DNA from 2 places in the Pigmentiphaga sp. H8 genome. Region 2 is predicted to be linked to the other one. Evidence: predicted binding sites of a transcription regulator. Region 2 holds the regulator's gene; the other holds the start of a gene.

Region 1 (10,166 bases), 1.4 Mb from region 2:
GGTGGAGTCGGCGCGGGGCGTGCGCCGCGCGGCCGACATCGCGCATGCCGGGCCGTGGCTGGCGGCGATGGCCTTCGGCGCCGCGGACTTCAGTGTCGAGACCGGCGCGGACAACGCCTGGGACGCGCTGGCCTACGTGCGCGGGCGCCTGCTGTTCGAGACCGCCGGCAGCGGCGTGCCCATGCTGGACGTGCCGCATATCGCCATCGACGACGACGCCGGCCTGCGCGTCGATTGCGAACGGGCGCGCGCCATGGGCTTCTCCGGCAAGCTCGCCATCCATCCGCGCCAGTGGCCCATCATCGTGCAGGCCTTCGCGCCCGATCCACGCCGGCTGGCGTGGGCCGGCGAGGTGGCCGCCGCCTACGAACGCGCCGGCCGCCGCGCCTGCGCCGTGGGGGCCACCATGGTGGACGAGCCCGTCTATCAGAGCGCCCTGCGCATCCTGCGGCGTGCCGCCGCCCCGAACCCCTCCGCCGTTGGAGACCATCATGCATAGTTCCTACTACCACCTGGGCGACGGCCTGTATGCCGAACGCTTCGGCCTGGGCTTCGAGCACCTGTCGGCCGGACAGCGTTTCGTCCATCGGCCGGGCATCACGTTCTCGCAGCAGGACAACGTGGCCGAGGCCCTGGATTCCATCAATGCCGCCATGGTCCACTACGACGACTGCTACGCCGGGCTGACGGACTGGAAGCGGCCCCTGATGGTCAGCACGCTGACCCTGCAGCGGCTGATCGGCATGACGTCCAAGACCTTCGGCCGTCGCCGCCGCATCGTGTCCATGTCCAGCATCGCGCTGACCCGGCCCATGTTCGGCGGCGATACCCTGTATGTCGAAACCGAAGTGCTGGCCACCGAGCCGGTGGACGCGCACCTGGGCCGCGCCAGCCTGCTCACGCGCGGCTACAACCAGCGCGGCGAGCAGGTGGCCGAACTGCGCTACGTGGCCGAGCTATGGCACGGCGCGGCGGGGCCCGATGTGGTCGCGGGCGCCTCGGCGGCGGACGAGGCGCGCTTCCTGTCGCATGCCGCGCGCGAGGACGGCGCCTGGGTCGAGCAGACAGGCCTTTTCTTCGAGGACCTGCGGCAGGGGGAAACCTTCGTCCACAGCCCGCGCAAGACCCTGCTGGCCGAGGAAGCCACGCTGCACGCGCTGCGCGCCATGGAGTGGCAGCCGCAAAGCCACGACCATGCCTTTGCGCAGGCGCTGGGGCTGCCCGCGCCGGTCGTGCCGCAGACCTGGGGGATAGGCGTGGCCGTGGCGCTGTCCACGCGCACCTTCGGCCGGGTCACCGTCAACCTGGGATGGACCGACGTGGAGTTCGGCGCCGACCTGATGCCGGGGGACACGCTCGAGGCGCGTTCCACGGTCGAGGGCACGCGCCTGTCCGGTTCGCGGCCCGACCAGGGCGTGGTGACGGTGCTGACCGAGGCGCGCAACCAGCGGGGGGAGATGATCAACCGCTACCGCCGCGCGCTGATGGTGTACAGGCGGGGGGCCAATCCTTATGCCAGGGCGGGGTACTGAACGGGGGCAGGCGCTCCTGTTTCGAAATTTCCGTTGTTAATTTGGCCTGGGAGCTTGCAGTCCCATACTGTTTTTTTATACAGTATCGGGCAGTGCCATAATTCGCCCATCAACCCAAGGATCCCAGAATGGACGACACCAAAGCTTCCAAGGCCGCAGCCGCTGCCCAGAACGAAAAGACCAAGGCCCTGGCCGCCGCGCTGTCCCAGATCGAAAAGCAGTTCGGCAAGGGCTCGGTCATGCGCTATGGCGACAACGAGGTCGAGCACGACATCCAGGTCGTCTCCACCGGTTCGCTCGGCCTGGACATCGCCCTGGGCGTCGGCGGCCTGCCGCGCGGCCGGGTCATCGAGATCTACGGCCCGGAATCGTCCGGCAAGACCACGCTCACGCTGCAGGTCGTCGCCGAAATGCAGAAACTGGGGGGCGCCTGCGCCTTCATCGACGCCGAGCACGCGCTCGACGTCCAGTACGCCTCCAAGCTGGGCGTGAACCTGACCGACCTGCTGATCTCGCAGCCCGACACCGGCGAACAGGCCCTGGAAATCACCGACGCGCTGGTGCGCTCGGGCGCGGTCGACCTGATCGTCATCGACTCGGTCGCGGCGCTGGTGCCCAAGGCCGAAATCGAAGGCGAGATGGGCGATTCGCTGCCCGGCCTGCAGGCCCGCCTGATGAGCCAGGCGCTGCGCAAGCTGACCGCCTCGATCAAGCGCACCAATTGCATGGTCATCTTCATCAACCAGATCCGGATGAAGATCGGCGTCATGTTCGGCAACCCCGAAACCACCACCGGCGGCAACGCGCTGAAGTTCTACGCCTCGGTCCGCCTCGACATCCGCCGCACCGGCTCCATCAAGAAGGGCGACGAGGTCATCGGCAACGAGACCCGGGTCAAGGTCGTCAAGAACAAGGTGTCGCCGCCGTTCAAGAGCGCGGAGTTCGACATCATGTACGGCGCCGGCATCTCGCGCGAAGGCGAGATCCTGGACCTGGGCGTGCAGGCAGGCATCGTCGAGAAGTCCGGTTCGTGGTTCAGCTATAACGGCGAGCGCATCGGCCAGGGCAAGGACAATGCCCGCGAGTTCCTGAAGGAGCGCGTGGAAATGGCCATCGAGATCGAGAACCGCGTGCGCGACAGCCTGGGCGTGGCCGCCAGGGTCGCCGGCGCCGGCAAAGTGACCGAAGCCGAGCTTGAGGACGAGTGACGACGGCAAGCCCGCCTCCGGCCCTTCGTTGAAGGCCCGGGCGGTGGGCTATCTGTCCCGGCGCGAACACAGCCGCCTGGAACTGGGCCGCAAGCTTGCCCGTTTCGGGGAAGAGGACGAGGTTCGCGCCGTGCTCGACAGCCTGGAGAAGGAAGGCTGGCTGTCCACCCAGCGCTACGCGCAGAGCGTGGTGCATCGGCTGGCGGCCAAGCAGGGCACCCTGCGCATCATGCATGAGCTGCGCCAGCATGGCGTGGCGGATGCGCAGATCGCCGAACTGCGGGACACGCTCGAAACCACCGAACTGGCCCGGGCGCGCGAGGTGTGGCGCAAGCGCTTCGGCACGCTGCCCGCCGATGCCAGCCAGCGCGCCAAGCAGGTGCGTTTCCTGATGTCACGGGGCTTCGGCCAGTCCACCATCAGGCAGGTGTTGCGAGGCGTCGATCTCGACGACCTGGATCAAGATTAGGACCTAGGCCGCTTTCCCGAACCCCCGTACACTTTCCGCATCCGTTTTCGCCGCGAGGCCGCTATGCGTGCATTGTTCCTGGCCCTGTGCCTGAGCGTGTCCAGCCTGTGGGCCTGCGCCCAGTCCGCTCCCCAGGCGGGCGACGTGATCACGCTGGAAGGGCGTCTCGTGCTCAAGGGCAACGAGCCTTTCGTCGTCGCCGTGCTCGAATCGGGCGAGCGGCAATGGGACCTGCGCGGCCTGACCTGGCAGCAGATGCAGGACCTGCAATCCCGCACCGTCACGGTCACCGGCACGGTGGCCCGTTCCGCCAGCGAGGCTGGTGGCGGGATGCCCGCCCAGTTGCAGGTGCAGTCCATCCGCTAGTCCGCGTGCCATGGTATGTTGCGCCAAGGCTTCTTCGGCGGGGGCAAGATGAATCGCGAGACCGTGGGTACCATCCGGACATTGGCCGGAATCTCGTTGGCGGCGCTGCTGGCCTCCTGTGGCGGCGGGGGCAGCGAGGTGTCCGGATCGGGCGTGTTGTCGGTGGCGTGCAGCGGCGCGCAGTGCGGCGCGTCAGACGCCCAGACTTATCGCGGCAGCGGCGTCGGCATCTGGCGCTACGACAATAGCGGCTCGAGTTCGGGCACGTCCGTGCCGATCACCCTCAATGGCGTCAGCGGCCGCACCGTCACCCTGGTCTTCACCAATGTGTCCGACCGCGATGCCGGCATGGCCTCGGTCAGCACATCCGTGGCGGACCGGCCCGCCACGGCGTCGAAAATAGACGCCCCGTCCGATCCGGATCACCTGCCGGGCGTCAACCAGATCCCCGCGCATATCCGCGACTACCAGCCGCCGGTCGATCGCGCGTCCCAGCCGCAAGCCTCGGCGCGGCAAGGGCCCGCCGCCGCGGTGCGCGCCGCCGTCGAAGGCGATACACGGGAATGGCAGGACAGCGGCGGTACGCGGTTCCAGGCCACGCTGGCCCGCCGCTGGGCGGCCTCCGACGGGCGCTGGCTGAACATCTGGGTACAGGACGGCGAGCGGTCCGCCGCGAAGGTAAGCGAGGCCCTGCTGGACAGCCTGAAGAGCCGGTTCTCGTCGAACCAGGATTCCGTCTATCCCATCGTGACCGACCTCGCGGGCGAGCCCTGGGGCGATACCGTCGGCAGCGGCTATATCGGCGCTGACCAGGACCTGCACATCGTGCTGTCCAACATCACGCCCGACGGCAAGGCCTGGGGCGTGATCGGCTATTTCTTCAGCGCCAATGCCTTCCTGAAGAGCTACGAGGGGCTCAGCAACGAGGCGGTGGTGCTGTTCCTGGACACCGAGACCATGTACCTGGGCGGCCAGGCGGGCCGGAACACTGGCTATACGACGCTGGCGCACGAGATGACCCACATGGTCAATTTCTACCAGCGCGCCGCGCGCACGGGCGTGAGTCCGGACAACCGCTTCGCGGTCTGGCTGGAAGAGACCACGGCATTGATGATGGAAGACCTGGCTTCGGGCCGGGTGGTGCCGGGCTTCAACCCGTTGCGGGACGGGGACTACGGCAACTGGCTCCACCAGAGCCAGAACTGCGACTACATCCGGGGCTGGGACGCCAGCGTGTCCTCCAGTTGTTTCTCGTATCCCATCGCCGCCAACTACGGCGGCTACCTGCTGCGGCAATATGGCACGGATTTCTACCGCAGCCTGCTGCGCGGCACCTCGTCCACCGATTCGTTCACGCTGCTCGACCAGGCCGTCAGGCAGGCGGGTGGCGCGGGCGCGCGTCCGGCCTTGCGCGACTGGGGCGCGGCGCTGGCCCTGTTGCCCGCGTCGCCGCCAGCCGGGTTCGGCTATCCGCGCCGGACGCAGGGCGGCTACGACCTGCCCGCCATCAACGGCCCCGACTACGCCTCGCTGCGCACGCTGCCGTCCAGTTCGCCGTCCACGCTCAAGGCCTCGGGCCATTTTCCGGTGGTGCGCCGGCCGTCGGGCGCGTCGTATTCCGAAACCGTGGCGGTGCCGGCGGGTTCGGCCCTGACCGTCGTCGTCCAGTAGCTCAGGGCCCCGGGGCGGCCTGGCGTTCGCCGCGGGGCGCCCGGATGCCGGTCAGGTTCCGGAACGTCAGTTCGCGCGCGATGTCCAGGAAGTTCAGGATGTAGGGCGCGTCCTGGTCCTCGACCCGCACGCCCGCGTACAGCGTGCGCCAGACGCCTTCCGCGCCCAGGCGGCAGGCATGCAGCAAGCCCTGGTCCAGGTATTCGGTCAGCGCCCAGTTGGGGATGGCCGTCACGCCGCGGCCGCTTGCCACGAGCTGGATGATCATGGGCGTGAGTTCGGTGGTGCGGATTTGCGCCGGCTCCACGTCGGCAGGGTCCAGGAAGGCGGTGAAGATGTCCAGCCGATCGCGCTCGACGGGGTAGGTGATCAGTGTCTGTTCCGCCAGTTGCGCCGGCTCCAGGGTCTTGAACGTCGCCAGCGGGCTGTTGCGCGCCACGGCCAGCACCAGTTCGTAGCGGAACAGCGGCACGTAGCGCACCGCGTCCAGGCGGATGGGGTCGGACGTGATCACCAGGTCCAGGTCGCCGCGCACCAGCGCCGGCAACGGCGCGAAGGAGAAGGCCGCGGACAGGTCCAGGACGACCTCGGGCCATTGTTCGCGGAACACGTCCAGCGCCGGCATCAGCCACTGGAAGCAGGAATGGCATTCGATGGCCAGGTGCAGGCGGCCGGTGCGTCCCGCCGCCAGGCGCCCCAGTTCCCGTTCGGCGGCCCGCATGCGGGGCAGGACGTCGTCGGCCAGGGCCAGCACGCGCAGGCCGGCCGTGGTGAAGCGCAGCGGGCGCGTGCGCCGGTTGAGCAACTGCGTGCCCAGGCGTTCTTCCAGTTCGCGCAACTGGTGCGACAGCGCGGACTGCGTGACGTGCAGGCGCTCGGACGCTTCGACCAGGCTGCCGCCCTCGCGTATGGCGACCAGGGTTTCGAGATGGCGGATGTCTATCATGGCTGCCATCATAACTTGAGAAAAATTCATACTAGTTATGTAAAACTTGATTTTGATTCAAGCCATCCGCCTTGCACAATGCCGTGTTTCATCGGATAGGTCGGACGCGACACGGACATGGCTACGCTGCACAACCTGGGCTTCCCCCGCATCGGCGTGCGCCGCGAACTCAAGCGCGCCCTGGAAAGCTACTGGGCCGGGCTGTCCACGCAAGAAGCGCTGGAGCAGGCGGGACGCGAACTGCGCGCCCGCCACTGGGCCGTCCAGGCGGCATCCGGGGCAGCCCTGGTGCCGGTGGGCGACTTCGCCTGGTACGACCACATGCTGGAGTGGTCGGCCACGGTGGGAGCGGTTCCCGCGCGTTTCGGCCAGGCCGGCGATGCGCCCGTGACGCTGGACACCGTGTTCCGGATGGCCCGGGGCCGCGCGCCGGGCGGTTCGCCGGCTGCGGCGTGCGAGATGACCAAGTGGTTCGACACGAACTATCACTACCTGGTGCCGGAACTGCATCCGGGGCAGCAATTCCGCATCGCCCGCGACACCTTGTTCGAGCAGGTGCGCGAGGCGCGGGCGCTGGGCCATGCGGCCAAGCCCGTCATTCCCGGTCCGCTGACCTGGCTGTGGCTGGGCAAGGGCGAGGCCTACCGGGGCGCGGGCGACGCGGACAAGCTGGCGCTGCTGGCGGACCTGTTGCCCGTCTATGAAGAAGTGCTGGCGCGGCTGGCCGGCCTGGGCGTGCGCTGGGTGCAGATCGACGAGCCCATCCTGGCGCTGGACCTGCCCGCCGCCTGGCGCGAGGCCTTTGCCGCGGTGTACGAGCGGCTGGCCGGCGCGCCGGTCTCCATCCTGCTGGCCACGTATTTCGGCGCGCTGGACGACAATCTGCAGGTGGTCCAGGCATTGCCCGTGGCCGGGCTGCACGTCGACCTGGCGCGCGCGCCGGAGCAACTGGCGGCCGTGGCCGCCGGACTGCGGGCAGGCCAGGTGCTGTCGGCCGGCGTGATCGACGGCCGCAACGTCTGGCGCGCCGACCTGGATGCCTGGCGCGCGCGGCTGTCGCCGTACGCCGCGGCCCTGGGCGAGCGCCTGTGGCTGGCGCCGTCGTGCTCGCTGCTGCACGTGCCGGTGGACCTGTCGGCCGAAGAGCAACTGGACGACGAACTCAAGAGCTGGCTCAGCTTCGCCCGCCAGAAGCTGGACGAGCTGTCGCTGCTCGCCCGGGCCCTGGAGCTGGGCGAGGCCGCGGACGGCGTGGCCGGGGTAGCCGATGCGCTGGCCGTGCAGCGCCGCGCCCTGCGCACGCGCGCCGAGTCGCGGCGCATCCACCTGCCGGCGGTCCAGGCCGCCCTGCGGGATGCCGCCGGACTGGCTCGGGCCCGTGCTCCCTTCGCGCAGCGGACCGCCGCCCAGCGGGCGCGGCTGCGGCTGCCGGCGTTTCCCACCACGACCATCGGTTCGTTGCCCCAGACCCCGGAGATCCGAGCGCTGCGCCGCGACTGGCGGGCCGGGGCGCTGGGCGACGCCGCCTACGAAAAGGCCATCCGCCAGGAGATCGCCGACGGCATCGCCTTCCAGGAACGGGTGGGGCTGGACGTGCTGGTGCACGGCGAAGCCGAGCGCAACGACATGGTCGAGTACTTCGGCGAACTCCTGGCGGGCTTCGCCTTTACCCAGAATGGCTGGGTGCAGAGCTACGGTTCGCGCTGCGTGAAGCCGCCCGTCCTGTTCGGCGACATCGCGCGTCCGGCGCCCATGACGGTCGGCTGGACCGCGTACGCCCAGTCGCTGACCGAGCGGCCGGTGAAGGGCATGCTGACGGGGCCGGTCACGCTGCTCCAGTGGTCCTTCGTGCGCGACGACCAGCCGCGCGGCACGACCTGCCGGCAATTGGCGCTGGCCCTGCGCGGCGAAGCCCTGGACCTGGAGGCGGCCGGCATAGGCGTGATCCAGGTCGACGAGCCGGCCTTTCGCGAAGGTCTGCCCCTGCGGCGGGCGCAGCGGGCCGAGTATCTGGACTGGGCGGTCGACAGCTTCCGGCTCTGCACGGCCGGCGTGCGCGACGACACCCAGATCCATACCCACATGTGCTATTCCGAGTTCAACGACATCATCGCGTCCATCGCCGCGATGGACGCGGATGTCGTCACCCTCGAGACCTCGCGCTCGAACAGGGAGCTGCTCGGCGCGTTCGAGGGTTTCCGCTATCCCAATGACATCGGCCCGGGCGTCTACGACATCCATACGCCCAACGTGCCCCAGGCCGAGGCGATGGTCGGGCTGATCCGCCAGGCGGCCGCGCGCCTGCCGGCCGAGCGCCTGTGGGTCAATCCCGACTGCGGCCTCAAGACCCGGGCCTGGCCCGAGGCCGAGGCGGCGCTGCGGGAAATGGTGGCCGCGGCGCGCGCGCTCCGGCGGGGCGGCCCCGCCGCGGGGTAGAAGGGCCCGCAGGCAGGGGTGCTATACTCTCCGGGTTTTATCGCCCGCCCATTGCCTCCCGGCCACGCCCGGAATCTGCCGGCGCCCCCGATGCAATCGGCACCTTAGCGCATGCCCGTAACCGCCAATCGCCTCGCTATGCGACAGCCCGCGACTTTGCTCGTCCCGAGTACAGGTCCGTGGGCTTTTGTTTGCCCGGCCGCGGCTACGCCTGGGCTATCCCCATCCGTATCCAGGCGCATGACCCGTCATCGCGCTGGTCTTTTCCAACCGATCATTCAACGTCTACCCGACAGCGAAGGCTCCGCATGAAAATCCACGAGTATCAGGGCAAAGAGCTTCTGAAGAAATTTGGCGTCACCGTTCCGCGCGGCATCCCCGTGTTCTCGGTGGACGAGGCCGTCAAGGCCGCTGAACAACTGGGCGGCCCGGTGTGGGTCGTCAAGGCCCAGATCCATGCGGGCGGCCGCGGCAAGGGCGGCGGCGTCAAGCTGGGCCGTTCCATCGAGGAAGTGCGCACGCTGGCCGGCCAGATCCTGGGCATGCAGCTGGTCACGCACCAGACCGGCCCGGAAGGCCAGAAGGTCCGCCGCCTGCTGATCGAAGAAGGCGCCGACATCAAGAAGGAACTGTACGTCGGCATCGTGACCGACCGCAGCTCGCAGCGCGTCTGCGTGATGGCCTCGAGCGAAGGCGGCATGGAGATCGAAGAGGTCGCCCACGCCACCCCCGAGAAGATCCTGAAGGTGTTCGTCGACCCCGCCACGGGCCTGACCACCGATGAAGCCTCGCAGCTGGCCCGCGGCATCGGCGTTCCCGAAGGCTCGGTCGCCGACGCGGCTGACCAGATCCAGAAGCTGTACACCTGCTACGTCGAGACCGACGCCGATCTGGCCGAGATCAACCCCCTGATCGTTACCGGCTCGGGCAAGATCATCGCTCTGGACGCCAAGTTCAACTTCGATTCGAACGCGCTGTTCCGCCACCCCGAGATCGTGGCCTACCGCGACACCGATGAAGAAGATCCCGCCGAAATCGAAGCCAGCCAGTTCGGCCTGGCCTACATCCAGCTCGACGGCAACATCGGCTGCCTGGTGAACGGCGCCGGCCTGGCCATGGCCACCATGGACACCATCAAGCTGTTCGGCGGCGAGCCGGCCAACTTCCTGGACGTCGGCGGCGGCGCCACGGCCGAGAAAGTGACCGAAGCCTTCAAGATCATGCTGAAGAACCCCGGCCTGAAGGCCATCCTGGTCAACATCTTCGGCGGCATCATGCGCTGCGACGTCATCGCCGAAGGCGTGATCGCCGCGTGCAAGGCCGTCAGCCTGAGCGTGCCGCTGGTCGTGCGCATGAAGGGTACCAACGAGGAGCTCGGCAAGAAGATGCTGGCCGATTCCGGTCTGCCCATCATCAGCGCCGACACCATGGCCGAAGCCGCCACCAAGGTCGTGGCCGCGGCCAAGTAAGCGCACGAGCGCACAGCACAGGATATTAAGGACTCGAAATGTCGATTCTGATCAACAAAGATACCAAGG
Region 2 (10,166 bases):
CGTGGGAGTGACCGAAAGGCTGGGCATCGACCATGCGTCGCTGGCCAAGGTCAACCCGCGCATCGTCACCTGCTCGGTGACGGGATTCGGGCAGACCGGGCCGGCCACGCAGCGGCCCGCGTTCGACCAGGTGGTGCAGGCCATGGGGGGCGGCATGTCGATCACCGGCACGCCGGCCACGGGGCCGATACGCAGCGGCATCCCCATTGGCGACCTGGGCGGCGGCACCTTCGGCGCGATAGGCGTGCTGGCGGCCCTGGTCGAGCGCGAGCAGACGGGCAGGGGACAGCACGTCGACATCGCCATGCTGGACGTGCAGGTCTCGCTGCTGAACTACATGGCCACGATGTACTTCATGTCCGGCCAGGTTCCCGAAGGCATAGGCAACGGCCACTTCGTGCACGTGCCCTACAACTGCTATCCGACCGCGGATGGCCACATCATCATCGCCTGCATCGGCGACGCCTTCTTCGAGCGCTTCGTGGACTTCATCGACGTGCCCGAACTGCGGCGGCCCGAGTATCTCCAGCAGCCGGTGCGCTTCGCCGACAAGGCGCGCATCGACGAGATCATCTCGGAGGAGCTGCGCAAGCAGCCCACCGCCCACTGGCTCGCGCGGCTGGAGGCCGCCCGCATTCCCTGCGGCCCGGTCAACGACTTCGCGCAGGCGCTGGCCGACCCCCAGGTCGTGGCGCGGAACATGGTGGCCGAGGTGCCGCTGCCCGACGGAACGTCGCTGCGCATGCCGGGCAATCCGGTCAAGCTCTCGGGCGCGGCACCGGCATCTTTCGGCGCGCCGCCGCGGCTGGGCGCCCAGACCGACGCCGTGCTGGGCGACTGGCTGGGCTATGCGCCGGACCGGCTGGCCAGCCTGCGCGGGCAGGGCGCGATAGGCTGACGACAAGATCAAACCAAGGAGGAGACAACATGGCGATACGATGGTCATCCGCGCTTTGCGCACCCGTGCTGGCCGCGCTGTGCCTGGCGGCCGGCGGCGTCCGCGCCCAGGACTACCCCAGCAAGCCGATCCGGCTGATCGTGCCCTTCGCGCCCGGGGGCGTGACCGACACCGGCGCCCGCATCGTGGCCGAGCACCTGAGCCACCGCCTGGGCCAGCAGGTGATGGTCGAGAACAAGCCCGGCGCCTCGGGCAACATCGGCACCCAGCTCGCGGCCACGGCCGCGCCCGATGGCTACACGCTGGTGGTCGGCTTCGACGGCACGCTGGTCATCAACCCGCACGTCTATGCCAAGGTGCCGTTCGACACCTTGCGCGACCTGGCTCCCGTCAGCAAGATCGGCGATGCCGCGCTGGTCATCGTGACCCATCCTTCGCTGCCGGCAACCGATTTCGCGTCGCTGGTCGCCTATTCCAAGCGCAACCCGGCCGGCGTCTCGTACGGCAGCGCGGGCACCGGCAGCACGCCGCACCTGGCGGGCGAGTTATTGAAGGTGCGCACCGGCGCCAATTTCGTCCATATTCCCTACAAGGGGGGCGGCCAGGCCATGGCCGACGTGGTCGGCGGGACGCTGCCCATGCTCTACACGGCGGTGGCGGGGGCGTATCCCTTCATCCAGCGCGGCCAGATGCGCGCCGTGGCGGTGTCCAGCGCGCAGCGCCTGGCGTCGCTGCCGGACGTGCCCACGGTGGCCGAGACGGTGCCGGGCTTCGAGGTGACGTCGTGGATAGGCATCCTGGCGCCGGCGGGCACGCCGGCCGCGATCGTCGACCGCCTGCAGCGGGAGATCCGCGCCGTGGTGTTCCAGCCCGAGGTCAAGGAACGCCTGGCGGGGCTGGGCATCGTCGCGTCGGGCAATACGCCGGCGGAATTCCGCGGCCAGATCGAGGCCGATCTGCGCAAGTACGCCGACGTGGTGAAAGCGGCCAACATCCGCATCGATTGAGGCGCTGATGCCGGCAGGCAACAAAAAACCCCGCCAACTGGAGTTGCGGGGTTTTGCTTATCAGTGGTGCCCAGGAGAGGACTCGAACCTCCACGCCGTTAAGCGCTAGTACCTGAAACTAGTGCGTCTACCAATTCCGCCACCTGGGCACTGCTGCACAACTAAAATAACCCTTTGAGCGGGTATTCCAACTATCTGGAAGGCTTGCGCCTGCCAAAGAACTGGTGCCCAGAAGAGGACTCGAACCTCCACGCCGCTAAGCGCTAGTACCTGAAACTAGTGCGTCTACCAATTCCGCCATCTGGGCATTGTCGCAACTACCTAACATTTGCTGCGGTAAACTCAAGTTATTCCTTGCGTGTACCGTTGCATGCGGGGCAGTAGCAACAGAAGCTGCGCATTATAAAGAGAACCTGACACTTTGACAACTCGATCCCATAACAACCTTCCCTCCACGCCCGCGGACTTCGATCCCGACGTGCCCACTCGCGAGCAAATCCTGGGATTGCTGCGAGAGGCGAATGCCCCCATCGCTCCGGCGGAACTGGCACGTCGACTGGGTGTGGACCCGGGCAGCGTGGGGTTCGAGCGCCGGCTCGCGGCCATGGAGCGCGATGGCCAGTTGATGCAAAACCGCAAGGGCGCGCTGTTGTTGTCGACCAAGCTCGACTTCATCGCGGGCCGCGTGCAGGGGCATCGCGACGGCTTCGGCTTTCTGATCCGCGACGACGGCCAGAACGACCTGTTCCTGCCGCCCAAGGAAATGCTGAAAGTCCTCCACGGCGACCGCGTGCTGGTGCGGCCGGCCGGCAGCGACTACCGCGGCAAGCCCGAGGGCACCATCGTCGAGGTCCTGGAGCGGCGCACCAACAAACTGGTGGGGCGCTTCCTGAACGAACGCGGCCTGGCGCTGGTCGTGCCCGAGGACCAGCGGATCAAGCACGACATCCTCGTGCCGCCCGGCGAAACCGGCCAGGCGCAGCACGGCCAGGTCGTCACGGTCGAGATCATCGAGCAACCGACCCGGCATACGCAGCCGCTGGGCCGCGTGGTCGAGATCCTGGGCGAGATCGACGATCCCGGAATGGAAATCGAGATCGCCGTCCGCAAGTTCGACGTCCCGCACGAATTCTCGGCCAAGGCGCTGGCGCGCGCCGAGCGCCTGCCTTCCGAGGTGGTCAAGGGCGACCTGGCCGGCCGCTACGACCTGCGCGACGTGCCGCTGATCACCATCGACGGCGAGGACGCGCGCGATTTCGACGACGCGGTCTATTGCGAGCGGGTGGAGCTGGGCACGGGAACGCGCAAGCGGGCAGGGTGGCGGCTGATCGTCGCCATCGCCGACGTGGCGCACTACGTGACGCCTGGCGATGCGCTGGACGCCGACGCGCTGGAGCGCAGCACCAGCGTGTACTTCCCGCGCAAGGTCATCCCCATGCTGCCGGAGAAGCTCTCCAACGGCCTGTGCTCGCTGAATCCCAACGTCGATCGGCTGGTGCTGGTGTGCGACATGGTGATCCCCGCCACGGGCGCCAAGGGCGGCACGGTCCAGGCCTACCAGTTCTACAACGCCGTCATGCACTCGCACGCGCGCACCACCTATACCGAGGTGTGGGCAGCGCTGCAGCAGCCCGACGGCCCGGCCGCCCGCAAACATGCGAACGTGCTGCCGCAGATCCAGGACCTGTATGCGCTGTACCAGTTGCTGGCGCAGGCCCGCGAGAAGCGGGGCGCGATCGATTTCGACACGGTCGAGACCAAGATCGTCTGCAACGAACTGGGCCGCATCCAGAGCATCGTTCCCTACGTGCGTAACGACGCCCACAAGCTGATCGAAGAATGCATGCTGGCCGCCAATACCTGCGCCGCGGACTTCATGGAGCGCAGCAAGCATCCGGGCCTGTTCCGTATCCACGAAGGGCCCACCCCGGAAAAACTCCAGGCTCTGCGCGATTTCCTGAAAACGCTCGGCCTGTCGCTGGGCGGCGGCGACAAGCCGGCCGCGGCCGATTATTCGGCGCTGCTGGCCAGCGCCAAGAACCGGCCGGATGCGCCGCTGTTGCAGACCATGGCGCTGCGGTCCATGCAGCAGGCCATGTACAGCCCGGACAACGCCGGCCACTTCGGCCTGGCCTACCCGGCCTATGCCCACTTCACCTCGCCCATCCGGCGCTATCCCGACCTGCTTACCCACCGCGTGATCAAGGCGCTGCTGCATGGCAAGCGCTACGTGCCCAACGCGCTGGAAGACATGCCGGTCATGCCGGGCACGGCCAAGGAACAGGAGCACGCGCTGTGGGAAAAACTGGGCCTGTTCTGCTCGGCCAATGAACGCCGTGCCGACGATGCCTCGCGCGACGTCGAGGCCTGGCTCAAGTGCTGGTACATGCGCGAGCACGTGGGCGACGTCTTCAGCGGCACGGTCACCGGCGTCGCGCCTTTCGGCGTGTTCGTCACGCTGGACGAACTCCACGTGGAAGGGCTGGTGCACGTGTCCGAGCTGGGCGCGGAGTACTTCCAGTTCAACGACGGCCTGCACGAGCTGCGCGGCGAACGCACGGGCATGCGCTATCGCCTGACCGACAAGGTGCAGGTACAGGTGGCACGCGTCGACCTCGAGGCCCGCCGCATCGAATTCAAGCTGGTCAAGGGCGTGACCTACGAAGGGCTGCGCAAGGCCATCAAGCGTGACAGCGCCCCCGCGCCCGAACGCAAGCTGGCCAAGCCCAAGGCCGTGCTGCTGACCGACATGTCCAAGATGCCCAAGGGCAAGAAGGCCGCGCCCAAGAAGCATACGGCCCCGGAGAAGCCCACCAGCGCGCGCAGCGGCAAACGCGCGGCGGCCAAACACGGTCGCGGCAAGCGGCACTGAATCTCTGGTCTAATAACGGCATTGCGGCGCTGCCTGGGGCAGCGCCGCGTCGTTTTTGCCGCCGCGCAGCGGCAAGCATTCATGTTGGGGTGAAAGATGGCAGCTAGCCAGGTTTTGGTCGGATTCCACGCGGTGGCCGCACGGCTGCGCCATGCACCGGGGTCGATCAAGGATATCTACGTCGAAGAAGCGCGCCGCGACCGGCGCATGCTGACGCTGGTCGAACAGGCCCAGGCCGCCGGATGCAAGGTGCATCCCGTGGCGCAGACGCGCCTGGACGGGCTGGCCAAGGGACAGCGCCACCAGGGCGTGGTCGCGCTGGCGGAGTCGCTCGAATTGGCGATGGATGTCGACGAGGTCCTGGACGATGCCGAGGGCCCGGCCTTTCTGCTGGTGCTGGATGGCGTCACCGATCCGCACAACCTGGGGGCTTGCCTGAGAACCGCGGACGGGGCCGGCGTCCATGCCGTGGTCGCTCCCCGCGACCGGGCCGTGGGCCTGAACACGACGGTCCAGCGCGTGGCCTGCGGCGCCGCCGACAGCGTTCCCTACCTGACCGTGACCAATCTGGCACGGACGCTGCGCAGCCTGAAAGAGCGCGGCGTCTGGGTGGTCGGTACCGACGACGAAGCCACCGAGACCATGTACGACGTGGACGCTCGCCAGCCCATTGCCTGGGTCATGGGGGCCGAAGGCGAGGGCATGCGCCGCCTGACCCGCGAGACCTGCGATCAACTGGTCCGGATTCCCATGCAAGGGTCCGTGGAAAGCCTGAACGTCAGCGTGGCGTCGGCCGTCTGCATGTACGAGACGCTCAGGCAACGGGGAGCGAAGTAGGCTTCGGCTCTAGAACAATTTCTCGGATGCCTCGATCCTCCGGCACGGGCCGCTGGAATGGGGCCCGCTCAACTTGCCGCTGATCCTGTCCAGGCGGTAGCGCGTCGGTTCTGGTTTATATACTCCATTGATATAGAACCGGAATTCCCAGGCGATTCCGCTATCGGACCATTCGGTGATGCTGTATTCCCAGCGCAGGTTTTCTCCGTTCTTGACATCGGTTCGCTCGGTCTTCCTGCCTAGTTGCAGGACCTGGCCATCGTAGGTCAATTTCTTTTCCTGGACGTTGACTTCCAGGGATGACGTCCATTTCAACGCCGCATCGTTGGCCGCGGTTTGTTCGCATTTCAGCAGGATCATGCTTTGCGCCGCCAGCCCGGGAGAAAAAGCGGATGCGGTCAGGACCACGCTCAGGAGATGGTGTTTTTTCATTTTGTCAGGGCGGAGCTCAAAACTTGGTGTCCGGGACATAGCTTCCCACGCTGCATACGCCGCTGAAGTTGTTAGCCATCTCCGTGGTTTCAATGCTTATTCGGCCGGTTTTTCTATTGATTTCCCCTCCGGTGTACATTCTTTTGTTGCTGATCAGCCTGCTGTGGAAAACGATTCTTTCGGACAGGACTTCGTAGTCTTGAGAGTAGTCGCCGGGGGTTCCATAGCCATTGTCTTTCCGTATGTCATAAACCAATTCATTGGATCGGTTCCTGATCTCGAACCTTCCGCCGATGTTTATGAATATATGGGTCTTGAAGCCATCGCTTCTTTCCCCCACGCATTTCAGCTGAAGTGGATCTGAATCGCTAAAGGCATAAGCCGGCCAGCATGCCGCCCATGCGATCAGACCGGCCATTGCCGCCGTTGCTCGGCCCCTGATTTGCCCGCGTGTCTTCATGGCTGGCCTCTGGCGGCTATTTGAACGAAATGCGGGCGGTGACCGTGCATTCGTGGGTGTCGACAGGACCTGTGGGAGGGGGCATGCCTGTTTCCATCGCGTATTGAGCCTGCAATGCCGGCTGCCACGGCTTGGTCTTGGTGGAGGAGCAGTCGCAGGCGCCCAGGCTGATGTCCTTGAAGTTGCTCTTGCGCTGGGCGAACTCCGAGGCGCGGGACTTGGCCCGCGCACAGGCCGCCGCGCGAGAGCTGTAGCTGATCGCGGCGGACTGTTCCTCGACGGCGCGGGGGCCGTCCGAACCCGAGCCCGAACCCGAGCCTCCGATCGATCCGCTTTGCGCGATCGCGCTGGCGCACCAGACCGATGCGGCCGCAGCCGTGGCAAGTACCGCGAGGGCGTGAATGACGTGGGATTTCGCTTGCATGATGGCCTCTTCCGGGGTTGGCGCAGCGAGTGGAATGGAGCAACCAGCCTAGCAATGAGTACGAAAAAATACATACTCCAAACGGGGGGTTATGGCTGGGTTACAACACCTTCCGAACGGGTGCCGTCGTGCCTGCAAGACGTAAAAAAGCCCACGAGATTTTGAAATTCGTGGGCAATGGAGCATCGGGGCGAGGGCACCGCGGCAGTCGGTTCTGCCGCGAGTACCGTGGAGAGACTCAGGCGTTCCAGCCGCGAGAAAAAAGCAGTGCCAGCGCGGACGGATAGCCGCGGCTGCTGCCAGCGCCGCGACGCTGCTTGAAAGGCCATGGGCTGCGATTCGCCGGGGCCGGCTTGGCGTGCGGTCCATGTTGTCCGGTACGCGGGGTGGCGGGTCGTTGTGCCGGCAGCGTATCCGCGTCGGTGCCATGCGTGTCCGTTTCCTCGGCGGAGCGCGTGTGCGTTCCCGCCACGGCAAGTCCGGCCGCACGCTTGAACCCCGGTTTGAACCCCGCGCGCGCCGTTTGCTGGCCGATGTCCAGCGTGACCGCGCCTTCGCTGCCTTCGGCAATGGGGGCGATGCGCTGGAGCCGGATCTGGCCGGGCTGGCTCATGTCCGCCAGCAGCCGCAATTGGGATGCCGAGGTCGTGGCGGGCGTGCTGCAGGTATGAAACAGGAAGGCGGGGCACCCGGACAGCCGCGCGGCCATGTACAGCCGGCGGACGGTACTTTCGGATTGCGCAGCCGCATGATCAGGGGGCAGGATGGCGACCAGTGCGGCGAACTCGCCCGCCCGCACGCCGGACTCCAGTTGGTCCAGGCCATCCAGGGGATGGTCGGTGCGCACGAGCTTGACGCATTCCAGCGAGACGCCGTGCTGGATCAGTGCGGGCGCGTAGGACAAATAGGGCGGCACCAGCAGTGCCACGGTGCGGCCGGCCTTGGTGAGCCGGCTCAGCAGCGGGCCGAGCAGGTTCAATTCACCATGCCCGACGCGCGGGACCAGGATTTCGGTCAGTGCGCCGACGGGCCATCCGGCCTGGGGCAGGGTGGCGTCGAGCGCGGGAAATCCGCTGGAAAGACTGGAGCTGGGCGTGCTGTGTTTCATGATGGTCGTCCGTCTAGGTCTTCAATGCACCAGGCCGGCCCGGATCAGGCCGACCGCGATGCCCTCGAGCGCGAAATCGTCGCGCTCGCGATCGACTTCGATGGGTTGGAAGTCGGGATTGGCCGGCAGCAGGCTCAGGCCGGTTTCGGTGTAGCGCAGTTCCTTGACGGTGACGTCGTCGCCCAGGCGGGCCACGATGATCTGCCCGTCGCGGGCCTGGGCGGCTTTCTTGACCGCCAGCAGGTCGCCGTCGAGGATGCCGGCGTCGCGCATGCTGTTGCCGCGTACCTTGAGCAGGTAGTCGGGCCGTTGCGAGAACAGGGCCTCGTCGACGCCGATTTCCTTGTCGATATGCTCGGTGGCCAGGATGGGGCTGCCGGCCGCGACCCGGCCCACCAGCGGCAGGACGAGCTGCGCCAGCACGGGATGCGTGAGCTGGAGCGGCGGTTCGGCCACGACCGGATCTTTCAGCCGTATCCCGCGGGACGTGCCCGCGGACAATTCCAGCACGCCCTTGCGCGCCAGCGCCTTCAGGTGTTCCTCGGCCGCGTTGGGCGAGCGAAAGCCCAATGCCTGGGCGATTTCGGCCCGGGTGGGCGGAAAGCCGGTCTTGACGATGGCCTGGCGGATGAGATCCAGGATTTCTTGTTGGCGTGCGGTCAGCTTGGACATCTCGGGCTCCGTGGCGGGGCGCCCGCCACCGGGTGGCGACGGCGCGTATCGGGCTTCTGTGGTTTTATCCAGTAACTGTATTTTTATACAGTATCGATGCGCGGCGCAAGCGGAAAACGCAACTGTCGCGGGAACGCCAATCCGGCCGCGGGTATCATCGGACTCTCGTCCTCCTGTGCACGCCCGCCATGTCCCTGCCGCGCCTTTGCATCGTCGCCACCGGCGGCACCATCGCCGGGGCCGGCGCCCGTCCCCAGTCCACGATGGCCTATGCCGCCGGCGCGCTGGACGTGGCCGAGCTGTGCGCCCGCGTGCCGGGCCTGGACGAGGCGGCCGGCATCCGGACCGAGCAGTTCGCGGCCATCGACAGCAAGAACGCCACGCCCGCTTTCTGGCAGGCGCTGGCCGCGCGGGTGCAATCCCTGCTGGACGAGGGCCTGGACGGGGTGGTCGTCACCCATGGCACGGACACGCTCGAGGAAACCGCCTACTACCTGCACCTGGTGCTCAAGACCGACAGGCCGGTGGTGCTGGTGGGCGCGATGCGGCCTGCCACCGCGCTGTCTTCCGACGGTCCGCTGAACCTGCTGGACGCGGTCACGGTGGCGGCGCATCCGCAAGCCGCCGGACGCGGCGTGCTGGTGGTGCTGAATCACCAGGTCCTGGGCGCGCGCGACGCGGCCAAGACCAATGCCAACCGGCCCGATGCCTTCACGTCGCCCAACGCGGGCGCCCTGGGCTGGGTCCAGGACGGCCGGGTTGCGTGGATGGGGCGGCCCGAGCGTGCGCACACCCACGCCACGCCGTTCACGGCCGCCACGCCGCTGCCGCCGGTCGAAGTGCTGGCCGGCTATGCCGGCGGTTCGGCCGCGCTGATCCGGGCCGTGGCAGCCACCGGCGCGCGCGGCCTGGTCTGGGCCGGCACCGGCAACGGCTCGGCCAGCGCCGACGCCCAGGAGGCGCTGGACGACTTGGAGCGGGACGGCGTGGCCGTGGTTCGCGCGACCCGCACGGGCAGCGGCTGCGTCGCGGCCTCGGGCGGCCTGCCGGGCGCCGGTACGCTGTCGCCGTGGAAAGCGCGCGTGCTGCTGATGCTGGCGCTGGGCGCCGGCATGGACGACACCCAGGCCGCGTTCGATACCTACTGACGCGCCGGGCAGCGGATCAGATGTCCAGGACCAGCACGGGCGTGCGCGCGCGCGAGACGCATACGCACACCACATCGCCCGCGGCCCGTTCGCGCGCCGACAGATAGTGGTCGCGATGGTCGGGCTCGCCTTCGGCCACGCTCGTCACGCACATGCCGCATTCCCCGCGCCGGCAGTCGTACAGCGGCTCGATGCCCGCCGCCAGCAGCGCGTCCAGCATGGTCTGGCCGGCCTCGACCCGCACCGTGGTCCCGGAGGCGCGGGCCACGAGGTCGAAGGGCTGGTCGTCGCCCAGCGACAGGGCGCCG

Evidence for each region. The regulator LexA, encoded in region 2, represses DNA repair genes until DNA is damaged. The targets are predictions, from matches to a motif close to ACTGTATNNNNATACAGT.
Region 1: the regulator LexA is predicted to act here: its motif matches at 1,599-1,616, upstream of recA (recombinase RecA).

The regions. Positions count from the first base shown of each region.
Region 1 is NZ_CP033966.1:4,278,095-4,288,260, reverse strand. Features, by position in the region: gene EGT29_RS20250 (CoA ester lyase) at 1-499, shown strand, start outside; gene EGT29_RS20245 (MaoC/PaaZ C-terminal domain-containing protein) at 492-1,532, shown strand; gene recA (recombinase RecA) at 1,661-2,740, shown strand; gene recX (recombination regulator RecX) at 2,727-3,209, shown strand; gene EGT29_RS20230 (hypothetical protein) at 3,273-3,575, shown strand; gene EGT29_RS20225 (hemagglutinin) at 3,624-5,246, shown strand; gene EGT29_RS20220 (LysR family transcriptional regulator) at 5,248-6,192, opposite strand; gene metE (5-methyltetrahydropteroyltriglutamate--homocysteine S-methyltransferase) at 6,310-8,628, shown strand; gene sucC (ADP-forming succinate--CoA ligase subunit beta) at 8,937-10,097, shown strand; gene sucD (succinate--CoA ligase subunit alpha) at 10,136-10,166, shown strand, end outside.
Region 2 is NZ_CP033966.1:2,839,202-2,849,367, forward strand. Features, by position in the region: gene EGT29_RS13485 (CaiB/BaiF CoA-transferase family protein) at 1-898, shown strand, start outside; gene EGT29_RS13490 (tripartite tricarboxylate transporter substrate binding protein) at 928-1,905, shown strand; tRNA gene EGT29_RS13495 (tRNA-Leu) at 1,970-2,054, opposite strand; tRNA gene EGT29_RS13500 (tRNA-Leu) at 2,128-2,212, opposite strand; gene rnr (ribonuclease R) at 2,327-4,777, shown strand; gene rlmB (23S rRNA (guanosine(2251)-2'-O)-methyltransferase RlmB) at 4,874-5,614, shown strand; gene EGT29_RS13515 (hypothetical protein) at 5,624-6,046, opposite strand; gene EGT29_RS13520 (hypothetical protein) at 6,063-6,506, opposite strand; gene EGT29_RS13525 (hypothetical protein) at 6,523-6,930, opposite strand; gene EGT29_RS13530 (hypothetical protein) at 7,169-8,038, opposite strand; gene lexA (transcriptional repressor LexA) at 8,060-8,710, opposite strand; gene EGT29_RS13540 (asparaginase) at 8,899-9,858, shown strand; gene EGT29_RS13545 (PDR/VanB family oxidoreductase) at 9,875-10,166, opposite strand, start outside.